DNA from 2 places in the Streptomyces sp. NPDC050743 genome. Region 2 is predicted to be linked to the other one. Evidence: predicted binding sites of a transcription regulator. Region 2 holds the regulator's gene; the other holds the start of a gene.
What was found. Region 2 encodes HrcA, which represses chaperone genes, less so after heat shock. Its sites were predicted from a motif close to TTNGCACTCNGNNNNNCNGAGTGCNAA; they were not measured.
Positions count from the first base shown of each region.

Region 1: a site for HrcA is predicted at 3,744-3,770, ahead of groL (chaperonin GroEL). Genes of this name have one in related genera too.

Region 1 is NZ_JBITGJ010000144.1:2,913-10,362, forward strand. Features, by position in the region: gene dnaK (molecular chaperone DnaK) at 1-1,583, shown strand, start outside; gene grpE (nucleotide exchange factor GrpE) at 1,586-2,131, shown strand; gene ACIBJF_RS47855 (DUF2267 domain-containing protein) at 2,215-2,607, shown strand; gene groL (chaperonin GroEL) at 3,898-5,517, shown strand; gene ACIBJF_RS47865 (hypothetical protein) at 5,759-5,971, shown strand; gene ACIBJF_RS47870 (lipase maturation factor family protein) at 6,017-7,450, opposite strand, start outside.
Region 2 is NZ_JBITGJ010000008.1:77,439-84,888, forward strand. Features, by position in the region: gene ACIBJF_RS11600 (DUF3097 domain-containing protein) at 1-749, opposite strand, end outside; gene ACIBJF_RS11605 (MBL fold metallo-hydrolase) at 784-1,506, opposite strand; gene hrcA (heat-inducible transcriptional repressor HrcA) at 1,679-2,695, shown strand; gene dnaJ (molecular chaperone DnaJ) at 2,696-3,832, shown strand; gene ACIBJF_RS11620 (nitronate monooxygenase) at 4,056-5,132, shown strand; gene ACIBJF_RS11625 (16S rRNA (uracil(1498)-N(3))-methyltransferase) at 5,129-5,881, shown strand; gene ACIBJF_RS11630 (VOC family protein) at 5,899-6,291, shown strand; gene ACIBJF_RS11635 (hypothetical protein) at 6,748-7,251, shown strand; gene ACIBJF_RS11640 (S41 family peptidase) at 7,312-7,450, shown strand, end outside.

The sequences.
Region 1 (7,450 bases), on a different contig from region 2:
TCTCCGCGCGCGTGCTGCAGAAGCTGAAGCGGGACGCGGAGGCGTACTTGGGCGAGGACGTCACGGACGCGGTGATCACCGTACCCGCGTACTTCGACGACGCCCAGCGGCAGGCGACGAAGGAGGCCGGTGAGATCGCGGGCCTGAACGTGCTGCGGATCATCAACGAGCCGACGGCGGCGGCCCTGGCCTATGGGCTGGACAAGGAGAACGACCAGACGGTCCTCGTCTTCGACCTCGGCGGTGGCACCTTCGACGTGTCCCTGCTGGAGATGGGTGAGGGCGTCATCGAGGTGAAGGCCACCAACGGCGACACGCAGCTGGGCGGTGACGACTGGGACCAGCGGATCGTCGACCACCTGGTCAAGCAGTTCAAGAACAACTACGGCGTCGACCTGTCCAAGGACAAGATGGCCGTACAGCGGCTGCGCGAGGCCGCGGAGAAGGCCAAGATCGAGCTGTCCTCCTCGTCGGAGACCACGATCAACCTGCCCTACATCACCGCGTCCGCCGAGGGTCCGCTGCATCTGGACGAGAAGATGACCCGGGCCCAGTTCGAGCAGCTGACGTCCGATCTGCTGGAGCGGTGCAAGGCGCCGTTCCACAACGCGATCAAGGATGCCGGGATCAAGGTCTCCGACATCGACCACGTCGTTCTGGTGGGCGGCTCGACCCGTATGCCGGCGGTGACCGAGCTGGTGAAGGAGCTGACCGGCAAGGACCCGCACAAGGGTGTCAACCCCGACGAGGTCGTCGCCGTCGGCGCGAGCCTGCAGGCGGGTGTCCTCAAGGGCGAGGTCAAGGACGTCCTGCTGCTCGACGTCACTCCGCTGTCCCTGGGCATCGAGACCAAGGGCGGCATCATGACCAAGCTCATCGAGCGCAACACCACCATCCCGACCCGCCGTTCGGAGATCTTCACCACCGCTGAGGACAACCAGCCGTCGGTGACCATCCAGGTCTACCAGGGCGAGCGGGAGATCGCGGCGTACAACAAGAAGCTCGGCATGTTCGAGCTGACCGGCATCGCCCCGGCGCCGCGCGGGGTGCCGCAGATCGAGGTCGCCTTCGACATCGACGCCAACGGCATCATGCACGTCTCCGCCAAGGACCTGGGCACCGGCAAGGAACAGAAGATGACCGTCACCGGCGGCTCCGCGCTGCCCAAGGACGACATCGACCGCATGGTCCGGGAGGCCGAGCAGCACGCCGAGGAGGACCGCAAGCGGCGTGAGGACGCCGAGACCCGCAACCAGGGCGAGCAACTCGTCTACTCCACCGAGAAGCTCCTCAAGGACAACGCGGAGAACATCCCGGCGGACGCCAAGTCCGAGACGGAGACGGCGCTGACCGAACTGAAGGAGAAGCTGAAGGAGGAGGGTGCGGACACGGCGGCAATCCGGCAGGCGATCGACCGTACCGCGCAGGCCGCGCAGAAGATCGGAACGGCCCTGTACGAGAAGTCTCGGGCCGAGCAACCGGCGGGTGCGGCCGGAGCGTCCCCGGGCGGTGCGGCCGGTGAGCCCGAGGATGAAGTGGTGGACGCAGAGATCGTCGACGACGACAAGCCGGAGGCTGGCTGACGATGACCAGGAGCGCTCCGCAGAGCACCGAACTTGAGCAGCTGCGGCGCCTGGTTCAGGAGCGGACCGCCGACCTGCAGCGGATCAAGGCCGAGTACGACAACTACCGCAAGCGGGTGCGGCGGGACCGCCTGGCCGTGCGCGAGATCGCGGTGGCCAACGTGCTCAAGGCGCTGCTGCCTGTGCTGGACGCCGTCGACCGGGCGTGTGCCAACGAGCCGCTCACGCCCGGTCTGAGGGACATCGCCGACAGCCTGCAGGAGCAGCTCGGCTCGCTGGGCGTCACGTCGTTCGGTGAGGTGGGCGATCGGTTCGACCCGGCTTGTCACGACGCTCTGACGCACCATGTTGTCCCGGATGCGGACCGCTTGGTGTGCTCGGCGGTCCTGCGTCCCGGCTACCGTCTTGGCGAGAGCCTGCTGCGCCCGGCCACCGTGGAGGTCACCGGGCCGGCCCCGCCCGCGAGGAGCGCATCGACGCCGGAGTGCGGCGTACGGGATGCATCCGCCCCGGCAGGCAAGCCGCCGTTGCCCGTCTCGCGGAGCTGACAGGCTTGCCCTACCGGGGTGCCGGGGAAGAGGGCGTCGCATTGGATGCCCTGAGATTGCCGGCAAGCGGAGGTGACGAAACGATGCAGCATCATGAGTTCCTTGCTCGCGTACGTGAGCTCGGCGAATACGACAGCCAGGACGAAGCCGCGAAGGTCACCGAAGCGGTGCTGAGCGTGCTGGCCCAGCGCATCAGCCCCGGCGAGGTCGATGACCTTGCCTCCCAGCTGCCTGGACCGCTCGGACAGGCGCTGGCCGAGGCCAAGCAGGCGCAGGCCGAGAGCTTCGGGATCGAGGAGTTCTACCGCAGGGTCGCTGAGAGGACAGGGGCCCGGCCGCGCACGGCAGAGTGGGACGCCAGCGCGGTCCTGACCACCCTGGCTGGCGCCGTTTCCGGCGGTGAGCTGAACCAGATCATCAGCCAGCTCCCCTCCGGCTACGCCGTTCTGTTCGGCAAAGCCGACCTGGCCAGCTGAAACCGGGATCTGGGGCACCCCCGGATACGGCCACACCGTCGGCGTGGAGACCACCACCGGCGCTCGGCCAGGGTGTGGCCACCTCAGCCTGCGCATCCCGATCGTCGAGCGCGCCAAGCCTCGCAAGATCGCTGTCAGCGGGTCCAGGCGAGCGATCTCGGGCTGGCCGACCGGCCGCCGGGGACGAGTAGCGGCGGGGGACGGGCACCTGATCTCCCCCTCGCCCGCCCTCCGCGCCCCACCGGAGCACAGAGGCCGAAGAAGGGTGGCGGCCGACGTGACCTGGCGACACGAAGCGTTCCTCGAGCAGTTGGCGGGGCAGCCGGGCGGTGTGCTGCTCGTCAGGGCTGATGCCCCGCTGATATTGCCGGTGGGGTCGTCAGCCCAGCGGTCACGTACGCATCCCCAGCCTGCTCTCGCACGGCGGCGATCCGGGCGGCACGCCAGGCTGGTCTGCAGGTTCTGTTCTCCGAGGTGTGCCGCACGCTCGCCCGTACGGGGTTCGACGTTGCGGCGGCGAGTGCCGCGGGGAAGGCACGGGATTGAGGGTCCGCCAGGAGCAGGACGCGGTGGTCGTCGGCTGGCTGCCGGCACAAGAGCTGGACCCGGTGGGCAGGCAGGTCGCGGAGTACGGGGGATTCGGGCCGCGCTGCACCAGGCGTTACTGGAGATCCTCACGCAGGCCGGCTGCGCGGTCCAAGCCGACCGGCACAGTGGAGAGGTACGGATCAAGCCGGTTTAGAACGCCGAAGGAAGCTGGCGGGATTATCTGGCCCGGGCGCACTGCTTGGGCGCGCTCGGGGCAGGAGTTGTGACAGCACACTTCCCCGTGGCCTCCGCGTCGCGGCGTGCTTCCTCTCGGGGGCGGCATCGCGTGCTCGCTGCTCCGGCCGCGCCGCGGAGGCAGTGCACCCTCCGGCAACAGCAGGCACGCCGCGGCGCGTACCGGCTACCGCCTCGGCGACCGTCTGCTGCGCCCGGCCACCTGGAGGTCACCGGACCGGCTCCATCCCCGAGGAGCCCGCTCCGTCCCGGCACCCCTGCCAGTCCCTCTCGGATGCGCAACGGCGTTGACCGCCCGCAGCTATCCGAGGCGGCCACTTGCCCCTGGGCAAGCCGAAGTGCTAAGCGAGGAATTGGCACTCTCGCGGTGAGAGTGCTAACGGCTGGGTCGGGTGACGTGCTCGTGCGGCCGTGAGGGAAACCTCCGGCGCGCGGGTGAACGTCGCGGGCGTCAACCCGGGCCACTGTCATCGACTCAAGGAGTCGATGCGGAGGAGACCGCACCCGATGACTGCGAAGATCATCGCTTATGAGGAGGAGGCGCGCCGCGCTCTGGTGCGCGGCATGAACCAGCTCGCGGGCGCCGTGAAGGTGACGCTCGGCCCCAAGGGTCGCAACGTGGTCCTGGACAAGAAGTGGGGCGCCCCCACGATCACCAAGGATGGTGTCTCCATCGCCAAGGAGATCGAGCTTCAGGACCCGTACGAGAAGATTGGCGCCGAGCTGGTCAAGGAAGTCGCCAAGAAGACGGACGACGTCGCCGGTGACGGTACGACCACCGCGACCGTGCTCGCCCAGGCCCTGGTCAAGGAGGGGCTGCGCAACGTCGCCGCCGGCGCCAACCCGATGGCTCTCAAGCGCGGTATCGAGAAGGCCGTCGAGGCCGTATCCGCGGCCGTGTTGGAGCAGGCCAAGGAGCTGGAGACCAAGGAGGAGATCGCCAGCACGGCCGCGGTGTCTGCGGGCGGGGACCGGGCGATCGGTGAGCTGATCGCCGAGGCCATGGACAAGGTCGGCAAGGAAGGCGTCATCACCGTCGAGGAGTCCAACACCTTCGGCCTGGAGCTGGAGCTCACCGAGGGTATGCGCTTCGACAAGGGCTACATCTCGCCGTACTTCGTCACCGACGCCGAACGCATGGAAGCGGTCCTGGAGGACCCGTACATCCTGCTGGTCGGCTCCAAGGTCACTGCGGTGAAGGATCTGCTGCCGCTGCTGGAGCAGGTGATGCGGGAGAGCCGGCCGCTCCTGGTGATCGCCGAGGACGTGGAGGGCGAGGCGCTGGCGACCCTGGTCGTCAACAAGATCCGCGGCACCTTCAAGTCCGTCGCCGTCAAGGCCCCGGGCTTCGGCGACCGCCGCAAGGCGATGCTCGGCGACATGGCCGTGCTCACCGGTGCCACGGTCGTGTCCGAGGAGGTCGGCCTGAAGCTGGAGAGCGCCGACCTGGGCGTGCTGGGCCGGGCCCGCAAGGTGGTCGTCACCAAGGACGACACCACTATCGTGGAGGGCGCCGGTGACGCCGCCGCGATCGAGGGCCGGGTCAAGCAGATCCGCGCCGAGATCGAGCGCTCGGACTCCGACTACGACCGCGAGAAGCTGCAGGAGCGCTTGGCCAAGCTCGCCGGCGGCGTGGCCGTGATCAAGGCTGGTGCCGCCACCGAGGTGGAGCTCAAGGAGCGCAAGCACCGCATCGAGGACGCCGTCCGCAACGCGAAGGCCGCCGTCGAGGAGGGCATCGTCGCCGGTGGAGGCGTGGCCCTGCTGCAGGCGTCCGAGAAGGCGTTCGAGAAGCTGGAGGTGGACGACGAGGAGCGGACCGGTGTGGAGATGGTCCGCCGCGCGCTGACCGCTCCGCTGCAGCAGATCGCCCGCAACGCCGGCCTGGAGGGCGGTGTCGTGGTGGAGAAGGTCCGCACGCTGCCCGTCGGCCACGGTCTGAACGCCGCGACCGGCGAGTACGTGGACATGCTGGCCGCGGGCATCATCGACCCGGCGAAGGTGACCCGCTCCGCGCTGCAGAACGCCGCTTCCATCGCCGCGCTGTTCCTCACCACGGAGGCCGTCATCGCCGACAAGCCCGAGGAAAAGGAACCGGCCGCCGCGGGGGCCGGCGCCGAATTCTGATCGCCGCGTGCCCGGAGCCGGACCGAGGCGGGCGCCGGTGGCCGCAACAGCAGACCGCCGGCGCCCGCCTGGCGGCGCGCATGGGAACCCCGGGGGACTCGTGCACCGGCAGCCGACCGGAATAGGTGTGGTCAGCCTGTTGCCGTTCTCCTGAGCCCGGAGGAATGGTGGCCCGTAGGCCAGACGCCCGGTGGAGAGGAGAGCCGCCAGCGCTGCTCCAGTTCATCTGCAGGGGGGCGACATGAGAGTCGAAGTGGTCCAACCCGCTGCCGGCGTGTTGTTCGGCGTCCCGAACGACAGGCACGAGGAGATCATTACGCTCATCGACGCCGTTGCCAGGACACCGCAGGTACACGTCTCCGGTCTGGCCGCAGCATTCGGCGAATGGTGCTGGCTTGTCTACACCGCCCACGACGACATCATCGAAGTCCTCGACGTCGGCTGCGCACGATGACCCTGAAAGCCGAGCCAGGGACGAGTCTCCTGCGGAACCCGGGCCTCATGCGCTGGATACCGGTTGCCGCTTGGCGACGGCCGGCACGGACTCGCCGAGGAAGGTGCGGCTCCACCAGGCACCGTTCGCGCGCAGTTCCGACCAGCTGGTGAACCGGTACTCGTACAGGCAGATCCGGACGAAAGCAGGCGGCGAGCCTGGGAAGGGATTGCGGCGCAGCAAACTCAGGACGGCCGGGTTGTTCTCCAAGAGGGCGAGGAGCAAGGCGGGGAGCCAGCCGGCCGCGTACACAGGGGAGAACGCGGCGAACCACATCAGCCAGTCCAGCCTGAGGTGGTACGGGGCCACCTGCGGCGGAAGCCGCCGCATGCCGCCCGGCTTGCCCTTGAAGACGTACTCCTTCCACACGGTCTCTTCGGTGATCGCCGGCTCGTCGGTGCCCTCGACGATCAGCTCGTACCGGGTGCGGCCCACGCTGCCGAACGCGCCGTAGGTGTTGACCAGGTGCAGCGGAGTGAAGGACGCGTTCATGACCTGGCTGCGGGAGAGCAGGTTACGCACCGGCCAGTAGCTGAGCACCACCACCAGGGCGGCGACAGCCAGCACGAGGCCCTCGAACCACACCGGTGCGGCGGCGAAACGCGGCGCAGGAGGCAGACCCAGCGCGCCGGTGACCTGCGAGCCGCCGATCGCGGACAGCGCCAGCACGATCGTCAGCCAGTTCAGCCAGGCGAAGTTGCCGGACGCGACCAGCCACAGCTGGGTGATGATCACCAAGCCGGCGGCGATGCTTGCCGCCGGCTGCGGCGCGAACAGGGCAAACGGCACGAGGAGTTGTGCGACGTGGTTGCCCGCCGCCTCGACGCGATGGACGGGCTTGGGGAGGTGGTGGAAGAACCAGCTGAGCGGGCCGGGCAGCGGCTGGGTCTCGTGGTGGTAGTACAGGCACGTCAGATCCCGCCAGCAGGAATCGCCGCGCAGCTTGATCAGCCCGGCGCCGAACTCAAGCCGGAACAGCAGCCAGATCAGCAGCCCTCGCACCAGCACGGGCGGCGCGACGTCGTCGTTGCCGAGGAAGATCGCCAGGAAGCCGGCCTCCAGCAGCAGGTATTCCCACATGAACCCGTACCAGGTCTGCCCGACGTTGACGATGGACAGGTACAGCGCCCACAGCAGCGCCCACATCACCATCGCCGCCCACAGCGGCAGCCGGTCCGGCACCCCCGCCGCCACCGCGGCGGATCCCGCGGCGCCCGTCCAGGCCATGGCGGCGAAGAAACGGTCCGAGTAGTGCAACTGGAAGATACTCGGAGCCCGCCTGAACGCCACCTGCGCGGTGAAGCGCGGCACCGGCAGCAGCCCCCGCTCCCCGATCAGCCCGCGGAACTGCAGGGCCGAGCTGACGAACGCGACGCAGTACAGCACGGCCAGACCGCGCTGGAAAAGCATCCGGCCCACCCAGTAGTCAGGGTCCGTGAA
Region 2 (7,450 bases):
TTCTCCGACGGCCAGCCCAGTGCCCGGCACACCCCCGTCTTCCAGTCCTGCCCCCGCGGAATCGTGGGCCACGCCTCGATCCCCAGCGCGGCCGGCTTCACCGCCTGCCAGATGTCGATGTACGGGTGGCCGACCACCAGCGCGTACTCGCTGGTCACCGACTCCGCGATCCGCCACTCCTTCGTGCCCGGCACCAAGTGGTCCACCAGAACACCCAGGCGGGCGTCCGGGCCCGGTGCGAAGGAGGCGACGATCGACGGCAGGTCGTCCACGCCCTCCAGGTACTCCACGACCACGCCCTCGATGCGCAGGTCGTCGCCCCACACCTTCTCGACCAGCTCGGCGTCGTGCCGGCCCTCGACGTAGATGCGGCCGGCGCGGGCCACGCGGGCGCGGGCGCCGGGGACGGCGACCGAGCCGGAGGCCGTACGGGTGGGCCGTACCGGACCGCCGGAAGGCCTCACCAGCGTCACCACGCGCCCCTCCAGCAGGAAGCCCCGCGGCTCCAGCGGGAACACCCGGTGCTTGCCGAAGCGGTCCTCCAGGGTCACCGTGCCCGCCTCGCAGCGGATCACCGCCCCGCAGAACCCGGTGCCGGGCTCCTCCACCACCAGGCCCGGCTCCGCCGGCACCTCAGGCACGGGCTTCGGCTTCTTCCACGGCGGGGTCAGGTCGGCGGAGTACAAACGAGGGCGCGGGCCCGAAGGGCCCTCGTTGGAAGGGCGGTGGCGGGAGACGGGTGGGCGCATTCGAGTGACGATAGGAGAAGCCGTACGGCCGCGCTCACGACACGCCGAAACGGGCCGCCAGCTCGTCGCGCTGCCGTCGTACGAACGCCGCGTCCACCACCGCTCCGTGACCGGGAACGTACAGCGCGTCCTCGCCGCCCAGGGAGAGAAGCCGGTCCAAGGCGTCCGGCCAGCGGGACGGGACCGCGTCCGGGCCCGCCTGGGGCTCGCCGGACTCCTCGACCAGGTCGCCGCAGAACACCACCTCGGGATCTCCTGGGACCAGCACCGCCAGATCATGCGCGGTATGCCCCGGACCCACGTTCGCCAGCAGAACCTGCCGGCCGCCCCCGAGGTCCAGCGTCCACTCGCCGGAGACCGGATGGCCGGGCGGCACCAGCGCGTCCACCGCCTCGTCCGCGTCCGCCACCGCGAGTCCGTTTCTCACGGCGTCCATGCGCAGCTCGTCGCGTTCGTGGGCCAGCACCGCGTCGACGCCCACCGCCCCGTACAGCTGCGCCCCCGCGAAGGCCGCCGCCCCGAAGACATGGTCGAAGTGGGGGTGGGTCAGCGCGAGATGGGTCACACGGCCGCCGGCCAGTTCCTCGGCCTGTGTCCGCAGCCGCGCGCCCTCGGCCAGGCTGGAGCCGGCGTCCACCATCAGCGCCGTACCCTCCCCGAGGACCAGCCCGACCGTGCAGTCCCAGCCGGGCAGCCGGCACCGCCCGACCCCCGGGGCCAGTCGTTCCCACCCCAGCTCTTCCCAAGTCACCGTCATACCGCGACGCTAGCCGCACGAGCCGCCGGGACCGCACCGACCTTGCCCCGGGTGTACCCGACAGCCGTACACTGGGCCCGGGAACGCTGGCACTCGCATGCGAAGAGTGCCAGGCGGACGAACCGCAGGGCCGACCAGGACCGAGGGGACGACATGCTGGAGGTGCGCGCGAATGCTGAGTGAACGCAGGCTTCAGGTGCTGCGCGCCATCGTCCAGGACTACGTCGGCACCGAGGAGCCGGTCGGGTCGAAGGCCCTGACCGAGCGGCACAACCTCGGCGTGTCCCCGGCGACGGTCCGTAACGACATGGCGGCCCTGGAGGACGAGGGGTACATCGCCCAGCCGCACACCAGCGCCGGGCGGATCCCCACGGACAAGGGCTATCGGCTGTTCGTGGACAAGCTGGCGGGCGTGAAGCCGATGACCGCGCCCGAGCGGCGCGCCATCCAGAACTTCCTGGAGGGCGCCGTCGACCTCGACGACGTCGTGGCGCGCACGGTCCGGCTGCTCGCGCAGCTCACCCGGCAGGTCGCCATCGTGCAGTACCCGTCCCTGACCCGGTCCACCGTGCGGCACGTGGAACTGCTCTCGCTCGCCCCCGCGCGCGTGATGCTCGTGCTGATCACGGACACCGGCCGGGTCGAGCAGCGGATGGTCGACTGCCCGGCGCCCTTCGGCGAGACCTCCCTCGCCGATCTGCGGGCGCGGCTGAACAGCCGGGTCGCGGGCCGCCGGTTCTCGGACGTGCCGACGCTGGTCGAGGACCTGCCGGAGGCCTTCGATCCCGAGGACCGCGGTACGGTCTCGACGGTGCTCTCCACTCTTCTGGAGACGCTGGTCGAGGAGAACGAGGAGCGGCTGATGATCGGCGGTACCGCCAATCTCACCCGCTTCGGGCATGACTTTCCCCTCACGATCCGGCCCGTCCTGGAGGCTCTGGAGGAGCAGGTCGTGCTCCTCAAGCTCCTGGGCGAGGCGAAGGATCCGGGCGTGACGGTGCGTATCGGGCACGAGAACGCCCACGAGGGACTCAACTCCACCTCCGTGGTGTCGGTCGGCTACGGTTCGGGCGGCGAGGCGGTTGCCAAGCTCGGCGTGGTCGGACCGACCCGCATGGACTATCCGGGAACGATGGGAGCGGTACGCGCAGTGGCACGGTACGTCGGACAGATCCTGGCGGAGTCGTAAGTGGCCACGGACTACTACGCCGTTCTCGGCGTGCGCCGCGACGCGTCGCAGGATGAGATCAAGAAGGCGTTCCGCCGGCTCGCGCGCGAGCTGCACCCGGACGTCAACCCGGACCCGAAGACCCAGGAGCGGTTCAAGGAGATCAACGCCGCTTACGAGGTGCTGTCGGACCCGCAGAAGAAGCAGGTCTACGACCTCGGCGGCGACCCGCTCTCGCAGGCGGGCGGCGCCGGCGCGGGCGGCTTCGGGGCCGGCGGCTTCGGCAACTTCTCCGACATCATGGACGCGTTCTTCGGTACGGCGTCGCAGCGCGGCCCGCGCTCGCGCACCCGGCGCGGCCAGGACGCGATGATCCGCATCGAGGTCGAGCTGGACGAGGCGGCCTTCGGGACCACCAAGGACATCCAGGTCGACACGGCGGTCGTCTGCAACACCTGCAACGGCGAGGGCGCGGCGCCCGGTACGACCGCCCAGACGTGTGACATGTGCCGTGGCCGCGGTGAGGTCTCGCAGGTCACCCGGTCCTTCCTCGGCCAGGTCATGACCTCGCGTCCCTGCCCGCAGTGCCAGGGCTTCGGGACCGTCGTGCCGACCCCGTGCCCCGAGTGCGCCGGCGACGGCCGGGTCCGTTCCCGCCGCACCCTGACCGTGAAGATCCCGGCCGGTGTCGACAACGGCACGCGGATCCAGCTCGCCGGTGAGGGCGAGGTCGGTCCCGGCGGCGGTCCGGCCGGTGACCTGTACGTGGAGATCCACGAGCTGCCGCACCCGACCTTCCAGCGGCGCGGCGACGACCTGCACTGCACGGTCACCATCCCGATGACCGCGGCGGCGCTCGGCACCAAGGTGCCGCTGGAGACGCTGGACGGCATGGAGGAGGTCGACATCCGGCCCGGCACCCAGTCCGGCCAGTCGATCCCGCTGCACAACCGCGGCGTCACGCATCTGCGCGGCGGCGGCCGGGGTGACCTGATCGTGCACGTCGAGGTGCAGACCCCGACCAAGCTGGACCCCGAGCAGGAGCGCCTGCTGCGGGAGCTGGCCAAGCTGCGCGGCGAGGAGCGGCCGCAGGGGCAGTTCCAGCCGGGGCAGCAGGGGTTGTTCTCGCGTTTGAAGGATGCGTTCAACGGGCGCTGACGTGCGCTGCGGCGTGGCCGGGGGTCCGGGGGTCGTCCCGCCGGGCAGACACGGTCAGCCGGGGCAGCAGGGGTTGTTCTCGCGTTTGAAGGATGCCTTCAACGGGCGCTGAGCAACCGCTCACGGAGGCCATACGGGGTGCCTCGGCACCCCGTATGCCAGTGGTTTATGCCATCGGACGCCCGGATTCGGACTTGTTCGACGGACGTGACAACATGCGGTCATGTCCTCCGCGCTGACCGATCTCTTCCCCCACCCGATCGTGCAGGCCCCCATGGCGGGCGGTGTCTCCGTCCCGCAGCTCGCCGCCGCCGTCTGCGAGGCCGGTGGTCTCGGGTTTCTCGCCGCCGGATACAAGACCGCCGACGGCATGTACCAGGAGATCAAGCAGCTGCGGGGGCTCACGAGCCGGCCCTTCGGCGTGAACGTGTTCATGCCGCAGTCCGAGCATGCCGAGTCCGGCGCCGTGGAGGTCTACGCCCACCAGCTGGCCGGCGAGGCCGCCTGGTACGAGACCGAGCTGGGCGACCCGGACAGCGGCCGGGACGACGGTTACGACGCCAAGCTCGCCGTGCTCCTCGACAACCCGGTGCCCGTGGTCTCCTTCCACTTCGGTGTGCCGAGCCGGGACGTCTTCGACAGCCTGCGCCGCGTCGGCACCTACACCCTGGTCACCGCCACCACCACGGAGGAGGCCCGCGCCGTCGAGCGGGCCGGGGCGGACGCGGTGATCGCGCAGGGCGTGGAGGCCGGCGGCCATCAGGGAACCCACCGGGACCTCCCCGAGAACGACGGCTCCGGCATCGGGCTGCTGTCACTGGTCACGCAGATCCGCGAGGCCGTGAGCATCCCGGTCGTCGCCGCCGGCGGCATCATGCGCGGCAGTCAGATCGCCGCCGTCCTCGCGGCCGGCGCGAGCGCGGCCCAGCTGGGCACCGCCTTCCTCGCCACCCCCGAGTCCGGCGCCCAGGCCGTGTACAAGCAGGCGCTGACCAACCCCCTTTTCTCGCGCACCGAGTTGACCCGCGCCTTCTCCGGCCGCCCGGCGCGCGGACTGGTCAACCGCTTCCTGCGCGAGCACGGCCCGTACGCCCCCGCCGCCTACCCGGAGATCCACCACCTCACCGCGCCGCTGCGCAAGGCCGCCGCCAAGGCCGGGGACGCGCAGGGCATGGCGCTGTGGGCGGGGCAGGGGCACCGGCTGGCCCGCGAGCTGCCCGCCGGGGAGCTCGTGGAGGTGCTGGCCGCCGAACTCGACGCCGCCCGGACAGCGTTGTCGGCCAAGGGAGGCCTGCGATGACCGCGCCGGTGTTCGTCGTCGACTCGCTGGAGGGCGTGGGCCCCGGCTCGGTCGTCGACGTCACGGGCCCCGAGGGGCGGCACGCGGTCTCCGTACGGCGGATGCAGCCCGGCGAGAACGTGGTGCTGACGGACGGCGAGGGCCGCGGGGCCGCCGGGGTCGTCGTCAGCGTGTCGGGCAAGGACCACCTGGTGGTCGAGCCGTTCGAGTTCCCGGTGGAGCCCGAGCCCAGCCCCCGTATCACCGTGGTCCAGGCGCTCCCGAAGGGCGACCGGGGCGAACTCGCCGTCGAGACGATGACGGAGACCGGCGTCGACGCGATCGTGCCCTGGCAGGCCGCCCGGTGCATCACCCAGTGGAAGGGCGAGCGGGGTCACAAGGCGCTCGCCAAGTGGCGGGCCACCGCGCGCGAGGCCGGCAAGCAGTCCCGCCGGCTGCGCTTCCCGCGGGTCGCGGACGCGGCAAGCACCAAGCAGGTTGCCGCACTTCTGGCCAAAGCCGACTTCGCCGCCGTGCTCCACTCCGACTTCGAGCACGAGAGCGGGCGGCTGGCCACCGCCGAACTGCCCACCGAGGGCGAGATCGTGCTGGTCGTCGGCCCCGAAGGAGGCGTCGCCCGGGACGAGTTGGCGCTCTTCGAGGAGGCGGGTGCGAGGGCGTACGTACTCGGTCCTACCGTGCTGCGTACATCAACCGCCGGCACCGCCGCCGTGGCCCTGCTGCTGGGCCGCACCGGCCGCTGGTCCTGACACCCCGGGGGGACACCGTGGAACTCGCCCAAGTCCGGCTCCTGGTCACCGACTTCGCCGCCTGCTACCGCTTCTACGCCGACGTCCTCGGCCTCAAGCCGCAGTCCGGGACGGCCGAGGGCCCGTACGAGAAGTTCAGCCCGCACGCCGGCTCCGCCGGGATCGCGCTGCAGGACCGCGCGATGATGGCCGAGGTGCTGAACGAGCTGGGCGAGACGGCCACCGGGCACCGCTCCCTGGTGGTGCTGCGCGTCGACGACCTGGACGCCTACGTGTCGGAGATCACCGCCCGCGGTGCGGAGCTGCTGCACGGCCCGGCCCCCATGACCGAGCGCATGCGGGTCGCCCACCTCAAGGACCCGGAGGGCAACCTGGTGGAACTCCAGCAGTGGCTGCTGCTGCGCGGCTGACGGCGACCGCGGGCAGCAAGGCCCACCCGTTCACGTCACCGGAGGCCCGTCGCCGGAGTACCTCCTCCGCGAAGGCCCGTACGACGCCCGGCTCGTGGAGATTGACGGTGTGACCGCGGCCGTCGCCGACCAGGCCGGAGTGCCCGTAGGCGCCACCGGTCCCCGGGAACACGATCCGGGTGCGGGACCCGTCCCGGTGCAGCGTCAGCACCTCCGCGCAGGGGCCGTCGTCCCGGTGCCGGTGCCGCACGGTCCACCGGTAAACGGTTCCGTCCGGCAGGACGAGCCGCCTGAGCCTGCGTTCCCCGCGCACTCGCCCAGATTACGAGACCCGCTCCCCGTACGGGTGAGTGGCCGTATGTGGCCTTCCCCGGCGTGCGTGCCGGTGGCAGTCTGCCCTGCATGGGGGTATTGAGGCGGATTCGGTGTGGGCGGCGCGGGACGCGGACGGTGGCCGTGGTGGGGCTGGTCGCGGGGGCCGGTGCGGCCGTCGTGGCGTGTCAGCCGGGCGACCTCAGTACCGTGACCGCCGCCTACACCACCGACACCACCGCGACGGCCAGGCTCCGCCAGCAGCATGTCGACGTCAGTTGGCTCACCTGCACCGGCCACTACGGCAACGGCGGCGGCGCGGCGGCCCGGACGCCCTCGCCGTCCGAGACCGCCGTCGTCTCCGTCGACTGCCAGGGCCAGACCAACGAGGGGCGGAGGATCACCGTCACCGGGAAGGTGACCAAGGCCGTCGACGGCGCCTGCGTGCGGGGGGATCTGACCGCCAAGGTCGCGGGCAGACAGGTGTTCCACGTCAGCGGGCTCGGCGACTGCGGCGCCACGCACGGGCCGACGTACAGGCCGCCCACCTACCGGCCCGGCGGCGGCCGGCCCACCGTGACGGTCACCGTCACCCGCACCATCTGGTGCAAGGGCGACCCCACCTGCTGGCCCGCCGAGGGAAAGTGACCGGGCGCAAGTGATCGGAAGAGGAAGCGGCGCACACCGGTCGCTGCGTACAGTGACGGGGTGACCCAGGGTGCTTCGACGGTGACCACGACGTCCTCCGCCTATCTCCGATTCCCTCATGTACACGACGACTTGGTGGCCTTCGTCGCCGAGGACGACGTCTGGCTCGCGCCGCTCGACGGCGGCCGGGCCTGGCGGG